Regions from separate parts of the Polaromonas sp. P1_G4 genome, predicted to be linked through region 1. Evidence: riboswitches for the same ligand, from Rfam matches in the RefSeq annotation. Region 1 holds a riboswitch; the other holds the start of a gene.

What was found. Region 1 has a riboswitch for glycine ahead of AC1D1X_RS09525 (D-amino acid dehydrogenase). Riboswitches for the same ligand answer to the same signal wherever they lie in the genome.
Region 2: linked by a shared signal. The riboswitch ahead of gcvT (glycine cleavage system aminomethyltransferase GcvT) and the one ahead of AC1D1X_RS09525 (D-amino acid dehydrogenase) in region 1 are both predicted to bind glycine.

What each region holds. Positions count from the first base shown of each region.
Region 1 covers NZ_JBFUCA010000146.1:4,221-12,670, forward strand. The annotation lists gene AC1D1X_RS09490 (sensor histidine kinase) at 1-452, shown strand, start outside; gene AC1D1X_RS09495 (response regulator) at 449-2,854, shown strand; gene phnD (phosphate/phosphite/phosphonate ABC transporter substrate-binding protein) at 3,173-4,138, opposite strand; gene AC1D1X_RS09505 (hypothetical protein) at 4,295-4,879, opposite strand; gene AC1D1X_RS09510 (DUF1737 domain-containing protein) at 4,879-5,085, opposite strand; gene AC1D1X_RS09515 (hypothetical protein) at 5,123-5,254, shown strand; gene AC1D1X_RS09520 (OmpW/AlkL family protein) at 5,359-5,958, shown strand; gene AC1D1X_RS09525 (D-amino acid dehydrogenase) at 6,024-7,337, opposite strand; glycine riboswitch at 7,448-7,569, opposite strand; gene AC1D1X_RS09530 (GrpB family protein) at 7,766-8,302, opposite strand.
Region 2 covers NZ_JBFUCA010000072.1:3,313-10,775, reverse strand. The annotation lists gene AC1D1X_RS05825 (acyltransferase family protein) at 1-688, shown strand, start outside; gene denD (D-erythronate dehydrogenase) at 997-2,022, shown strand; gene AC1D1X_RS05815 (TRAP transporter substrate-binding protein) at 2,115-3,086, shown strand; gene AC1D1X_RS05810 (TRAP transporter small permease) at 3,198-3,692, shown strand; gene AC1D1X_RS05805 (TRAP transporter large permease) at 3,832-5,109, shown strand; gene AC1D1X_RS05800 (hypothetical protein) at 5,182-5,751, shown strand; glycine riboswitch at 5,779-5,894, shown strand; glycine riboswitch at 5,916-6,019, shown strand; gene gcvT (glycine cleavage system aminomethyltransferase GcvT) at 6,075-7,235, shown strand; gene gcvH (glycine cleavage system protein GcvH) at 7,290-7,463, shown strand, end outside.

The sequences.
Region 1 (8,450 bases):
ATACCGCGCGGGATGTGAAAGTCCACATAACGCCCAACCTTGTCGCTGTGGGTGACTCCGCGTTGCTGTGCCAGGTAATGGAAAACCTTATTTCCAATGCATGGAAGTTCACCGTCCATGCCACTGCCCCCGAGATCTGGGTTGGGGCGCAGCACCCCGACAACGAAAGTACAGTTTATTTTGTCCGTGATAACGGCGTCGGGTTTGACATGACGTACGCGGACAAATTGTTCGGTACCTTCCAGCGCCTGCATTCACCGGGTGAGTTTGCAGGGATGGGAATCGGGCTGGCAAGCGCTCACCGGATCATTTCCCGTCACGGCGGTCGTATCTGGGCCGAAGGGGCGGTGGGGCAAGGTGCCACATTTTTCTTCACCATACCATCGCCTGTGCGGCAACACTCGCCCGATGAAAGCCCGGCTGATGCGAAAAAACACAGGAGCCAGCCATGACTCAACTGCAGAACCGGCGCATTTTGCTGATCGACGACATGCCGTCCATCCACGAAGACTTCCGGAAAATTCTTGCGTCCAGACCGGTTGCGCATGACCTGGACGATGCCGAAGCCCTGTTGTTTGGCGACGCCGCACCGGTGTCCGATGATGGCTTTGAGCTGGACTCGGCCTACCAGGGACGTGAGGGTCTGGACAAGGTCGAGGCATCCGTTCGGGCCGGGCGGCCCTATGCCATGGCCTTTGTGGACATGCGCATGCCGCCGGGCTGGGATGGTGTGGAGACCATCGAACGGCTCTGGCGCGTTGATCCAAAGGTACAGATCGTCATCTGCACCGCCTACTCCGACCACGCCTGGGAAGATGTGTTCGCGCGGCTGGAGGCCCGGGATCGCCTCCTGATTCTGAAAAAACCATTTGATCCGGTTGAAGTCAGCCAGCTGGCAAGAATGCTGACCACCAAATGGGAGCTGGCGCAGCAGGCGGCAGCGCAGGTGAGCGGCCTGGAGGAGGCCGTGCAGGAGCGCACCCGCGCCTTGCATGACAGCGAATCACAACTGCGCCAGATCACGGACAGCGTGCCCGCCTTGATTGCCTATATCGACGCCGAACAGCGCTTTCAGTTCCATAACCTTGCCTACGAAGAAGTTCTTGGCCTGAAGCACGACCAGATCCACGGCAAGACCATGCGTGAGCTGATGGGCGACGAGCTCCACGAAAAAGAGCGGGGCAAGATTGAAGAGGCGCTCGCTGGTTACGCGGCGCAATACGACCGCACGCAGGCCACGTCGGATGGCCAGCTGCGCGACTACGTCATGCAGTACTTTCCACGCTACGGCGAAAACGAGGACGAAGGCAAGGTTGTCGGCTTCTTCTCGCTGGGCACCGATGTGACCGAACTCAAGCGCATTGACCGCATGAAGAGTGAGTTTGTCTCTACCGTCAGTCATGAGTTGCGCACCCCGCTGACCTCCATTCGCGGCTCACTGGGCCTGATCGCCGGCGGCGTGGCCGGTGAGCTGCCGGCCATGGCCAAAAACCTGGTCGGCATCGCTACCAACAATTGCGAACGGCTCATCAGGTTGATCAACGACATTCTTGACAGCGAAAAAATCGAATCCGGAAAAATGCGGTTTGACTTCCAGCAGATGGAACTGCAACCTTTGCTGACGCAAGCCCTGACGGCCAACGAAGGCTTCGCAGGCCAGCACAACGTCAAGCTGGTTCTGGATGCCCCGGCAGAAGCGGTAAGGGTCAGCGTCGACAGCGACAGGCTGACCCAGGTCATTACCAACCTGTTGTCCAACGCGGTGAAATTCGCGCCGGCCCAGTCCCGTGTGGAAGTCCGGCTGCTGTGCAAGAGCGGCAGGGTCCGGGTGGAAGTCGCCGACAGCGGCCCCGGCATTCCCGAAGAGTTCCGAAAGCGCATCTTTCAGAAATTCTCGCAAGCCGACACATCGGACACCCGAAAAATGGGTGGTACGGGCCTGGGCCTGAACATCTCGCGTGCCATCGTGGAGCGGATGGGCGGCCAAATCGGGTTCACGACGGAAACCGGCGTCGGAACTGTTTTCTTCTTTGAGCTGCCCGAGGCGGTGCCGGCGCCGATTCAGACCAGCATCAGGTCCGGCGCAGCGACCAGGCCGCTCATCCTGGTCTGCGAAGACGATCCCGACATTGCCCGCCTGATCAACCTGATGCTTGATAAAGGCGGCTTTGACTCGGACATGGTGCACAGCGCAGGGCAGGCGCTGGAGCAAGTCATGCTGATGCCCTACGCTGCCATGACGGTCGACCTGAACCTGCCCGACCAGGACGGCATCAGCCTGATCCGGGCACTGCGCCGCGAAGAGGCGACGAAAGACCTGCCGATCGTGGTGGTTTCAGCAAATGCTGAAGAAGGCGAGCTCGAGTTCAATACCCAGCCGCTGGCGGTTTCAACATGGCTGGAAAAACCCATCGACGAGAACCTCCTGATCCTCAGTTTGCACCGTGCCATCGGTAACATGGCCGAAGGCCGGCCGCGCATTCTGCATGTCGAGGACGACCTCGACATACAGCGCATTGCCGCCGCCATTGCCCAGGACTTTGCCACCTTCGAATTTGCCGCCACGCTGCGCGAGGCACGCGACCAGCTTGCGCGCCGCCGCTACGACCTGGTGCTGCTCGACCTGACGTTGAAAGACGGCTCGGGCTGGGGGCTGCTGGACACCATTGAAGCACTGGACATCGTGCCGCCAGTGGTCGTGTTTTCTGCGCACGATGTGGAGCCGAAGCAAAGCCAGCGCGCAGAAGCGGTACTAGTGAAGGCACACACTTCCAACGAGCAGTTGATCCGCACCCTGCAGCGGGTGCTCGATGAAAGCCTGTGGGGGACGGTTCACCCACCTCTAAGCGCCTGAAATAGATCCACCCCCGTCCAGGCTCACTGGCGTGTAGCCTGTTCCCCCCTCGAGGGGGCGGCGCCTGGGGCCGGCGAAGCCGGACCCTCGGCCCCCGCTGGTGGAATACCCCTGTTAGTTACGCCATTGGACTCTTCACGCCAGCGGATGCCGTGGAACCGGCTTTGCCGGGCCGCAGGCACCGTCCCCTGCAAGGGGAAAAGGGCTACACGCAGTGAGCCCGATAGGGGTGCACCAATTTTTCGGCTTTGCCAGACCGCAGGCGGGCGGCCCCCTCGGGGGGCAGGGAGCTACACGAAGTGAGCGACCGTGGGGGCCTTACTTCTTTTGACTGGCGCGGTAGACCTGCATCACCGTCGCGAAATCGCGATCAAAGTTGATGGGCAGGAATGTGTCGTTGCCGGGCAGCTGCTTTTTCAGTGTGGGCGAGAAGCTGTAGCTGAACGAGCATTTCTTCACGCGTGCCTGCAGTTCGGGCGAAACGTCCTTGCTCATGGTCCAGGTTTCCGTCATGAAGGGCGGGCTTTCCCAGATCGTGCGAATGCTCGAGCCCTTGACGTCACCCTTGACGACCATGCGCTGGTACAAATCGCTGGCCACAGCTGCGGCCGGATAAAAACCATGCATCACGCCCGTGACGGAGCGCTCGTGGCCGTTGGAGAACACGACTTCGTAGTCCTTGTCCGGCGTCAGGCCCAGCGCCGGGAACAGCGCGCGCGGCGCGAGGTTGCCCGAGTTGGAGGTGGGTGTGGTGTGCGCGATTTTCTTGCCAATCAGGTCCTTCGGTTCCCTGTACGGGCTGTCGATGCGGGTGATCAGAATCAGTTTGTAGGAGTTGCGCAGGCCCGTGGCCTTGTTGCCCGGAACGCCAAACGGCGCCGGCTGGCCGGCGGTGACCAACTGCGCAGCCAGGCCGGGGTTGACCTGTGCCAGCTGGACCTTGCCGGCCGAGATACCTTCAATCAGCTCTTTTTCACCGAGGATGTCGATGTTGCTGGTCTTGTCCATCGATTCGCCTTGCGCGTTTTGCAGGTCGATGTTTCCGCAGCGTGACAGGTGGCTGAAGTAGTCGCCCCACAAGGCCATGGTTTCGCTCTTGCCATAGGTCTTGGGCATGGCCACGACCATTTTTTCGCGTGGGCCGGAATATTTTTCGGGCGCGGGGGTAGCAGCCGCAGCTTTCGCCTTGCGTGCAGGCTTTGCCTCGTCGGTCTGGGCTGTTGCTGAACCCAGGGCGCAAGCGGCGCTGGCCAATATTGCGGCATGGCGCAGATAAAACTTCATCTTGATCACTCCAGTTGTCTATGAAACCGATACGCAGGAATGCCGGTTTGTGTGCCCTTGGCCGCACAAACCGCGTTCCCAGCCCAATCAGTGTGCATGACGGTGCATCAAAACGAACTTTTTGTTACATTCGAATGAATACCTTCGTGACATAAATCAGCGTATCTGCGTCAGAGGCTGTTGTTTTTTCATTGAAAAGATGGCGCTGGCAACCTGTAAGCGCCTGGGCGGCGGCGAATACTGCGCCTCAGGATACGCGCGTGCTGTGCGGCGGGGGGGGGGGGGCGGCGGACGCCTCAAGCGGCGAGCGAGGCGTCGATTTTGCCGAGCAGCCATTGCAGCCCGGCCAGGTGCCGTACGGCCAAGTTGCCCGGGCGTGATGCCCGACAGCATGGCCATCGTCCGGGTGCGCGCTGCCCGAAACGCCGCGATGGCCTCTTGCGCATCAGCGGCCGCGTAGTCGCGTTGCTTTTCCAGCACGTAGCCGTCCAGTGATTCCAGCACGGGGCTGGCCTCTGACAAGGTGCGCTGAAACCGCACGTGATAGCCGTCAATCTCGATGTCCCTGATGTGGCAGATCTGCGCGAGGGCCGTGAAGTTTTCGCTCGGAATGCCTTCCCACGACGGCGGCGTCCAGCGCTTGTGGCTTTCAGGAATCGCGTCGTAGAACTGCTCCAGCTGGCGCGGAAAATCCGCCATGGCCTGGAGCGTTGCGGGGTTCAGGGGCAGCGCAGGGCTCATCAGCCGGCCTTGCGCAGCGAAGGCCACAGCACCGCCTGCGCCACGATCACGTTCTCGCCATTGAAGGTCGCCGCCGGCGAGCCGTAAAGCTCGTAACCCATGGCAAGCACCTCACTCACCCGGCGGCAAAAGCTCGCGTCATCCGGGCCGGTAAGGAGCCTGTAGGTGGGAAGACCGTCGGGGGGCGTGGTGGCGGGTGATGTCATGGCGGCAAGCGGCTGATGAACGGAGGGCGATATTACCGTGTCCGTGCAGATGCTGCAGGTGTTGTTGGTCGTGACCGCGGAGGTAGTGCGCGCCGACACGCAGGATCCGGGCGCCCGCCAGCCACCGAAGGCGCTACCCCTATTTGAGCTGCCGCAAGGTTTGCGCTGATTGCGTTGACGGCTGGGCCGCATTTGCGCCAGATCAAGCCGCCCAACGGGCCGTACGGCTCCAATCAATGACGGGAATGTTCCCGTCTCTTCTGTTACTTACCCATGAAAAAGCAAATCATTGCCGCCGCTGCCCTCTGCACCCTTTTGTCGGGTGCCGCTTTTGCCCAAACCGCTGAAGGCCCCTGGCTGGTCCGAGCGCGCGCCGTCCACCTGGACAGCGCCAACGGTGACAGCACCGGCCTCGGGCTGGCCATCAACAACAAGTGGATGCCGGAGTTCGACATCAGCTATTTCCTCAACCCCAACTTCGCAGTCGAGCTGGTGCTGACGGTTCCGCAAAAGCACACGCTGTCGTCCCGCGGCACCGCCATCGGCAGCTTCAAGCACCTGCCGCCCACGCTGATGGCGCAATACCACTTCGACTCGCTGGGTGCGGGCGCCTTCAAGCCCTATGTCGGCGCGGGCGTCAACTACACCCGCTTCAGTGCGGTCAGCCTGCCGGCTGGCGTGGACATCAAACGCAGCAGCTGGGGCCCGGCGCTGCAGGTCGGCGTGGACATTCCCCTCGGCAAGCAGCTGTCCCTGAACTTCGACCTGAAGAAGGTCTACATCCGCACCGACGTGTCCGCGGGCGGCGCCAACATCGGCACGTTCAAGGCCGACCCGATGTTGTTGGGTGTGGGGCTTGGCTGGCGGTTTTGAGCAGAAAAGGGTGAGACGCCCAAACTTGCGCGTCTCTTCTCGCGGGCGCTTGCGGCGGCGCGGGTTCAGGCCTTTGCCATCCCCGGCAACGCCATCACACGCCCCGGCGCCGCCATCCCCGTAAATGCAAAGTCGACTTCCGGCACGCGCCCGCTCACGATGTCCGCAATCGCCGCGCCCGAGCCGCAGGCATGCGTCCAGCCCAGCGTGCCGTGGCCCGTGTTGAGGAAGACATTGGAGGCCTTGCTTTTGCCGATGTAAGGCACATTGCTCGGTGTGGCCGGCCGCAGGCCCGTCCAGAACTGCGCGCCTTCGCCGTCCGTCATGTCGGGAAAGAGTTGTTTTACACGGCGCACGATGGCGTTGCAGCGCACCAGGTTCAGCTCGGTGTTGTAGCCATTAAGCTCGGCCGTGCCGGCAATGCGCAAGCGGTTGCCAAAGCGCGAGAACACCAGCTTGTATTCGTCATCCGTCAGGCTGACCTGATAGGAAGCGGCTTCGTTGATCACTGGCAGCGTGACCGAGTAACCCTTGGCCGGGTAGATGCGCAGGCTTTGCCCCAGCACCTTGGCCCACTGCGCGCTGAAGGCGCCCAGGCACATCACATACGCATCGGCTTTCAGCATCTCGACCTTGCCGCCGGCCTCGCCGCTGCCCATCGCCACCTGCACGCCATTGAGCTGCCCCTGCGCGGCGTCCAGGCCCAGCACCGTGGTGTTGTACAAAAATTTCACACCGGCCTGCTCGCAACGCGCAGCCAGCGCGGCGGTAAAAGCGCGGGCGTCACCCGATTCATCGCTGGGTGTCATGCTGCCGCCCACGATGCTGCCGCGGCATTGCGCCAGTGCGGGCTCAATCGCCACACATTCGTCGGCCGTCTTCATGTCGAGCTCGCAGCCGTGCTCGCGCATGATGCGTGCGGGCTCCTGCGCCGCGTCGTACTCGGCCTGGCTGGTATAGAAGTGCAGGATGCCCTTGGTCTGCGCGTTGTACAGCAGGCCCAGCTCGGCGCGCAGTTTTTGCAGCGCGCCGCGGCTGTACATGCCCAGGTTCACGATCTGCTTGATGTTTTGTGCCGTACGCGCGGGCGTGCAGTTGCGCAAAAACTCCAGCCCCCACAGCCACTGGTTCACATCGGCGCGCAGCCTGAAGAGCAGAGGCGCATCTTCACGCGCCAGCCATTGCAAGACCTTGAGCGGCGCGCCCGGGTTGGCCCAGGGTTCCGCATGGCTCACCGATATTTGCCCGCCGTTGGCAAAACTGGTTTCCATCGCGGCCGCGTTGCGGCGCTCCACCACCGTTACTTCATGGCCGCGTTGCGCCAAATACCAGGCCGTGGTGATACCCGTGACACCAGCTCCCAAAACCATGACTTTCATGACGATTCCTTTTCATTCAAGCAGAACATTGCAGTTGCGCAAGTGCAATGCCTTGGGGTGCTTGAATCAAAAAGAAACGTGGCAACCGCCAAGCCATCACATGCTTGCGGCCGCTTCCACTGTCCTTGTTACCTGAGAGATTCAGCCGCTGCTTTGATGTCGATGACAAGCTTCGGCTTTGCTCCTTCGGTGCGCTGCACCTTGCGTGCGGCGTCTCTCCAGACGGCTGTGTGTTCCGGGCAGTACGGGACCTGAGCGATTATGGAAGTTTGCGCCTTCGGTGGCTGCCTTGTGGGGCAGCGCTCTCCTGCTTGAACGGGTTTGAATTTACCACCGAAGCCTGTTTTGCCAAGCGTGAATAGGGCGTTCAGTACAGGTCTAGCGGGTTGATTCAGCGGCTTAATAGTAGGAAGCAGGGCGGCTCAGCCTTAGCTGGCCGCGTTCACAAACGCGGCTTTGGCATCGGTATAGGCCTCGCGGTCACCCGGGTGCCTGGCCGCCAGTTCCGCCTTGAGCGCGGCATAGCGCGCCGCCAGCGCCGGGTCCGAACGCAGGGCGTCGCGAAAACGCAGGCGCTGCGCCCACACCTCGCCGCCGTGCACCACCAGGTGCAGGTGATGCGTGCGCCGCCCCTCTGCCCAGCGCATCAGCCATTTGCGGTCAGACAGCGAGGCATTGAATTCAGCGGAGGTCGTGTAGCCGTTGGCGCACAGCGGCGCCAGAAGCGCTTCAGCCGCCGCGATTGATTCCACACCGGCCAGCATGTCAATCACCGGTTTGGCCGCCAGGCCGGGCACGGCCGTGCTGCCGATGTGCTGGATGTCGATCAGGCGGGCCGGCAGCTGGGGGGAGAGCGCAAGCAGGCGGTCCCGCTCAGCCACAAACTGCTGGGGCCAGGCCGGGTTGTAGGCCTGCAAGACCACTTCCTCGTGGATAGCGGCAAGCAGCGATTCCTGGTCAGTCATGCGCGTGACGGCTGGCAGGTTGTTGTGCAGGGGCAAAAAACGCTGTGCGACACGCCAGAATCCTTTGCGGGGTCATTTTTAAGGCGGTTTTAAGCATAAAAAAGGCCATTTGCCCAATCAGTAATTGCGCGAGCAGCTATTAAAACAA
Region 2 (7,463 bases), on a different contig from region 1:
CAACTCATCGGTCAACCAGTGGTGGCTGTTGCACATTGAGCCCGTGGGGCACTTCTGGTTTCTTGAAGCGCTTTTTATTGTCTTCCTGGTTGTTCTGCTGCTGGAACACCTCAACGCACTTTCTACTGCGACCGGATTTGCAGTGGCTTGGGCGCTCAGCGCGGTGCTGTTTGACTACTTCAGCCCACCCAACTATTTCGCCGCCCGCGGCGCTGTTTACCTTCTGCCTTTTTTCCTGGCCGGGCTTGCCTGCAAACGATTTGACATCGGGACGCCAACGGCCCGGCTTGTGGCGGCGGCCGTATTTATTTGCGCCGCTACCGGGGCCATGCTTTTTCCGCAATTTTCCGAGCAGGGAAGTTCTGTGGCCGCACTGGCGCTCGGCGTCTCAAGCGCCTTTCTTCTTTTGCGGAGTGGCTGGAGTTTCGCGCCCCTGGCCTACATTGGATCCTTCTCATTTGCGATTTACCTGCTGCATGTTTTTTTTACGGCAGCGAGCCGTATCGCCTTCAGGAAATTGGGTATCACGGACACCTATGTCCTGATGACGCTGGGACTCGCCGCCGGGATTGCTGGCCCCGTCGTATCCGCGCTGCTTATCAGCCGGCACGCAGGCCTGAATCTGTGGCTGCTGGGAACTGTGCCGGGCAAGCCGAAAACCAATCCGAAGCCCGTGGTAGCAGCCTGAAGGATCGGGGCTCGAGCCAGCGGCCCATTTCATTCGGGCGCCAAGCCGCTCATCACTGGCGGCGTCCTGGCGCCCCAATCAGTGACTCTGCCGCCGCGGCGAATCCTGAACGGCTCGAACGTCGGAGCAGAAGCCGTGCCGCCGGAGTTGCACGATACTTTTCTCCGAGCATCTTCCAAATCAGCACCATCTGGCGGCTGCATGGAACGACTCCTCTTTCGAACTAAACTGCCTCACGTACCGCAGGCAATCGGACCGGCGCGGGCATGCCGGCGAGTAACCAACAAAAAGATAGAGACAACATACCCATGAATATCGTCATCACCGGCGGCGCCGGATTTCTCGGGGCCAGGCTGGCCCGGCAACTTCTGGACGCGGGGCAATTGGCTCTTGCGGGCAGCGCACCGCAAACCATCCGGACAGTGACACTGGTTGACAGGGTGGCGCCGCCGGCCGCGCTGGCCGCGGACAACCGCATTCGAACCATCACCGGCGATCTGAGCCGGCTGCTGGAAGACGGTCATCCGCAAGCACTCGTGGTGACAGAAAAAGACACGCTGATATTCCATCTGGCGGCGGCAGTCAGCGGTGAATGCGAAGCGGATTTCGACCTTGGCATGCGCAGCAATGTCGATGCTACGCGTGCGCTGCTGCAGGCGTGCCGTGCCCTGAATACATCGCCCACCGTCGTATTCGCCAGTTCGCTTGCAGTGTTTGGCAATTCACCCGAGCAACCACTCCCGGCGGTCATCGATGACAGAACGCTGCCCACACCGCAGAACAGCTACGGCATCCAGAAATTTATCGGTGAACAACTGGTGGCTGATTACGCGCGCAAGGGCTTCATACGCGGGCGCAATGTGCGTCTGATGACGGTGAGCGTGCGGCCCGGAAAACCCAACGGTGCGGCATCGAGCTTTCTCAGCGGCATTATTCGGGAACCCCTTGCGGGAACGAGGGCACAGTGCCCTGTTCCTCCCGAAACGGCCGTGGCTCTTGCGTCGCCCGGACGTACGGTGGAGGGATTGATTCGTGCTTCAGAGGCTACCGACACCGAATGGGGCGCCCGCACAGCCGTCAACCTGCCGGCCCTCAAGACAACGGTCGGTGAAATGGCGCAGGCGTTGGCCCGGGTGGCCGGCAAAGATGCGGCGGGACTGATCGACTGGGTGTACGACCCTGTCATCGCAAGAATCGTGGGCAACTGGCCCGCCGATATCGACGCAGCACGCGCGCGGTCGCTGGGCCTGCTGCCTGACAGTGATTTTGAAAGCATCATCGCGGCGTACTTAAGCGAAAACCCGCGCACGACCGCAGATGCATCGCGGCAATAATGCGTGTGCTTATGGTCGGAAAATCCTGATGCAGAACCGGCCCCAGTCGTCCACAAAATTCCCGGCCCGATCACTCAACGGAGACAAACAACATGAAGCTTTCAAAACTGATTATCGGTATGACGCTCGCAGCGGGATTCATGGCGTCTGCAAATGCACAGACCACCATGAAAATCAGCATTTCCACGGCCCAGAATTCGCATCAGGGCATTGCCATCGACACTTTTGCCAAAGAAGTCGAGAAACGCACAGCAGGCCGCTACAAAGTCCAGACCTTCTACAACGGGGCCCTGGGCGGCGAACGCGAATCCATCGAGGCCGTGCAGCTGGGCACCCAGGAGCTGGCCTTCTCCTCCACCGGCCCCGTACCCAATTTTGTCCCCGAGACCAAGATCCTCGACGTTCCCTTCCTGTTCCGGGACAAGGCGCACGCGCGCGCCGTGCTGGACGGCCCTATCGGCCAGAATCTCCTGACCAAATTCGATGCCAAGGGCTTCAAGGCGCTGGCCTGGGCCGAAAACGGTTTTCGGCACATGACCAACAGCAAGCGGGACGTGAAAGTTCCGGAGGACCTGAAGGGACTGAAGATGCGCACCATGGAAAATCCGGTGCATATCGCTGCGTACAAAGGCCTGGGCATCATCACCACGCCCATGGCTTTTCCCGAAGTATTCACGGCGCTGCAGCAAGGCACGGTCGACGGCCAGGAAAATCCCCTGTCTGTGATCATGTCCGCCAAGTTCGACCAGGTGCAAAAGCACCTTTCACTGACCGGCCACGTTTACTCACCTTGCATTTTCTTGATGAACAAAGCGGCCTTCGACAAGCTCAGCGCTGCCGACAAGACAGCCTTCGTTGATGCCGCCAAGGAAGCGACCAAGGCGAACCGGGCCCGCGTGGACCAGGACGATGCCAACGGTGTAGCCGAGCTGCGCAGCAAAGGCATGACCGTGATCGAAAACGTCGACAAGGCGAAGTTCGTGGCAACGCTGGCGCCGGTCAACGCTGAATTTGAAAAGCAGTTCGGCAAAGCCAACATCGACGCGATCAGGAACTACAAGTAAACCGTACCGCAACTATTTTGCTACTTTTTTTGTAGCTGCTTACGCCCGCCGCCATTGGTCTGCGGGCGTTTTCATTGCAATTCTCAATTCTCCTCATGTATCGGCGCATCCATGAAACAAGCTTTTCTCCAACTTGAACGGTGGACCACCGGCTTCTCCATGCTGGTGGCCTGCGTGATGCTGGTCATCGCATCGGGGCTCGGTGTGTTCCAGATCCTGACGCGTTTTGTCTTCGAGCAGCCTGCAGAGTGGAGTGAAATTCTGATCCGCCTCAGCCTGATCTGGATGGTCTTTATGGGAATTCCCATGGCTTTCCGCCAGGGCGCCATGGTCAGCGTGGATGTGCTCTACCGCTGGAGCCCACCCCGCATCCAGCGGGTGCTGGACTGGCTGGTCTGCATCGCCGCTCTGGCCCTCGTCGCAGTCATCGTCTGGTGGGGCTGGGACTATTCCCTTCGCGGGCGTGTGCAGTCCATGGCCGGCCTTGAATCCATTTCCATGTTCTGGGGTTATGTGGCCATGCCGATCGGCGGCATGTTCTGCGTGATCGGCATCATCGGCAACCTGATTGACACGCAGCGCAATGAACTGGAGACAGCACAATGAAAACCCAAGATGGATTTCACCCCGTTCAAGCAGGGGCCGCGGAACCGGCTTTGCCGGGCCGCAGGCCGGCGGACCCTTTCCCCGTGCAAGGGGCAGGGAACGGCCGCAGGCTCAAAGTGAGTGACCGTGGGGGCCAAGAATGACCGCGGTAATGATCTCGACCATGGTGCTGTGCTTTGCACTCACCGTTTCCGTGGCCGTTTCCATCGGCCTGGCGTCCATCTTCGGTATCCAGGCGTCCAACGCCAACATGCTGATTTCAGTCAAGGAGATGTTCTCCTCGATCAACAAGTTTCCGCTGGCCGCCATTCCCTTCTTCATCCTGGCCGGCAACCTGATGGAAACCGGCGGCATCTCGCGCCGGCTGGTCGAATTCGCCAAAAGCATTGTGGGAGGCGTGCAAGGCGGTCTGCCCATGACCTGCGTGCTGACTTGCATGATTTTTGCGGCAGTGTCCGGCTCCTCTGTGGCCACCACTTTCGCCATAGGCGCCATCCTGATACCGGCACTCATCAAGCACGGCTACCCTACCGCTTACGCTGCGGCCCTGCAGGCCACCAGCGCAGAACTGGGCGTGATTATTCCGCCGTCCATCCCCATGATTCTTTATGGCGTGAGCGCCGAGGTCTCGATCGGCGAACTCTTCATTGCCGGCTTCGGCCCGGGGCTTTTAATCGGCGGCGCATTGATGCTGTTCGTGCACCTGTACTGCCGCTGGAAGGGCTGGGGCAAACAGGACGGTGACGGCCGCCTGAGCTTTGGTAAGGCGACCTGGCAGGCGGGCTGGGCATTGCTGATGCCGGTGATTATTCTGGGCGGGATTTATGGCGGAATTTTCACGCCGACCGAAGCCTCTGCCGTGGCGGTGTTTTATGCGCTGGTCGTGGGCATCGTGATCTACCGCGAGATCAAGCTGGCCGACCTGTACGTCATCCTGCGCAAATCGGTGCTCTCCAGTGCCGTGATCATGTTCATCATCGCCAATGCCGGGTTGTTCGCCTTCCTGATCACCCGGGCCGGCGTGCCGGACGCCATAGGCCACTGGCTGGAAGCCGTGCTGCAGTCGCCCGCCCTCTTCCTGTTGGGCGTCAACGCGGCGCTATTCATCATCGGCATGTTCATTGAAACCAGCGCAGCCATCATCGTGCTGGCGCCCATCCTGGCGCCAGTGGCAGTGCATTTCGGCATTGACCCGGTGCACTTCGGGCTGGTGATGGTGGTCAACCTTGCGCTGGGCATGATCACGCCGCCATTCGGCGTGAACCTGTTTGCAGCCTGCACCGTCGCCAGGATATCGCTGGACCGCATCGTGACCCACCTGCTCCCGTTTGTATTGGTGATACTGGCTTGCCTGATGGTGATCACTTACGTCCCGCAGCTGTCGCTGGCTCTGCGGGATCTCGTCTACGCAAAATAGCTTTTCGGACAGGATTCACGAGGCTGTCATTTTCAGCAGCCATGCTCGGGGTTTCATTTCAGGATGAAATCCATGCAGCTTCACAAAACCGACCGTGCCCGTGCCGAGCTCAAGCCCGGCGTGAGAACGCTAGGCCAGCGCGAGCGCACCCTGCTGCTGATGGCCGACGGCAGCAAGTCGGCCCAGGACTTCCGCCCGCTGTTTGAGGGCGACGGCGAAGCCATTGCCCTGCGCCTTTTGCGCGACGGCTTTCTGGAAGCCCATCCCGGCAAGACGTCCGCGCCGGCAAAAAACCCTGCGCCTGCACCCGCCCAAACACTCACGCCGGCGCAGTTACAGAACTTTCCCAGCCCCGAAACCACCCAGGCCATTCAGGTCTCTGCCGATCAATTTGAAGGCAAGCGCTCGCTTGCCACAACCCGGATGTTCCTGTTCGACATCTGCGAACGCATGTTCGCCCGGCGCAACCCGGAGATGGCCGAGCGCTTTCGCGAAGCGCTGCGCAATGCCAAAGACCGCGAGACCATGCTCAGCGCCTCGCGCGAAATGATCGAGGAAATCGAAAAAATCGCGGGCCACGAGCGCGCCGACTCCATCAGCGAGCGCATCGCCATGCTGCTGCCGCAGCACCAGGCCGCCTGATCGAGCCGACAGCGGCTTCCGTTACACTCAGCGGTGTCAGGAGAGAGTTTTCCTCGCGAAAACCGCCGAAGGCGCACGAGCACCRGGGGGGCACCCCCCTTGAGTAGCACTGAACGCTCAGGCAAAAGGACTGGCAACCGCCCTGCGGCGCACCACGCGGCAAGGCGTTCCCTACTGGAGAGAGGCCGCCTTTCACGGGCAGCCCACCGAAGGAGCAAGCCTGCATCGCCGGGTGAATCTCTCAGGTAAAGTGGACAGCAGGGGCAGCCCATGGATTGAGAACAAGTTCTTGCCATGACCGTMTTTGCCCCCTGGAGAATGCCTTGTCCGATTCGTCCACCTCTTCCGCCGCCCCCGAAACCTTGTTGAAAACGCCCCTGCATGACCTGCATGTGGAGCTTGGCGCGCGCATGGTGCCTTTCGCGGGCTATTCGATGCCAGTGCAGTACCCCGCGGGCCTGATGGCGGAACACCACCACACACGCCAGGCTGCCGGCCTTTTTGACGTGTCCCACATGGGCCAGCTACGCCTGGTGGGTGCTGATGCCGCAGTCGCGCTGGAATCCCTGATACCCGTTGATGTGATCGACCTGCCCGCCGGCAAGCAGCGCTACGGCCTGCTGTTGAACGACGACGGCGGCATCATCGACGACCTGATGTTCTTCAACCGTGACTATGCGAACGGCGGCGACCTGTTTGTCATCGTCAACGGTGCGTGCAAGGCGGGCGACATCGCGCACATCCAGGCCAAAATCGGTTCGCGCTGCGAAGTCATCCCCATGCCCGAGATGGCTCTGATGGCACTGCAGGGCCCGCAGGCCGTCACGGCCTTGCAGCGACTGGCGCCAGGCGTCGAAAAGCTGGTGTTCATGACCGGCGGGCGCTTCACCGTGGCCGGCTGCGACTGCTTCATCACCCGCAGCGGCTACACCGGTGAAGATGGCTTTGAAGTCTCGGTGCCTGCTTCGCAAGCTGACGCACTCGCACGCGCGCTGCTCGCGCAACCTGAAGTCAAACCCATCGGCCTGGGCGCGCGCAATTCGCTGCGGCTGGAAGCGGGCCTGTGCCTCTATGGCAACGACATTGACACCACCACCACGCCGGTGGAGGCCAACCTCAACTGGGCCATGCAAAAGATCCGCCGCACGGGTGGCGCACGTGCCGGCGGCTTTCCGGGTGCGGACAAAATCCTGGCCCAACTGGCAGACCCCGCCCTACTCACCCGCAAGCGTATCGGCCTGGTGGCGCTGGAGCGCGTTCCTGTACGCGACCACACCGAACTGCAAAGCACCGACGGCATGGCTATCGGCGAAGTCACCAGCGGTTTGTTGGGCCCCACCATCAACCAGCCCGTCGCCATGGGTTACATCAAACCTGAGTTCGCTGCGCTAGGCACACGCGTGAACGCCATCGTGCGCGGCAAGCCGGTGCCCATGGAAGTGGTCGCCATGCCTTTCGTTCCCGCCCGCTACTACCGCGGTTAAGCACCAGATCAAGCTCCCCGTTTTATTCACCCCACTCAACCCCTGGAGAACCTCATGACCGTCAAATACACCGAAGACCACGAATGGGTCAAGATTGAAGGCAACGTCGCCACCGTCGGCATCACCGTGCATGCGCAGGATGCGCTGGGCGATGTGGTGTTTGTGGACCTGCCGGCTGTCGGCACCACCTTCGCCCAGAAAGAAACCGCCGGTGTTGTCGAATCCGTC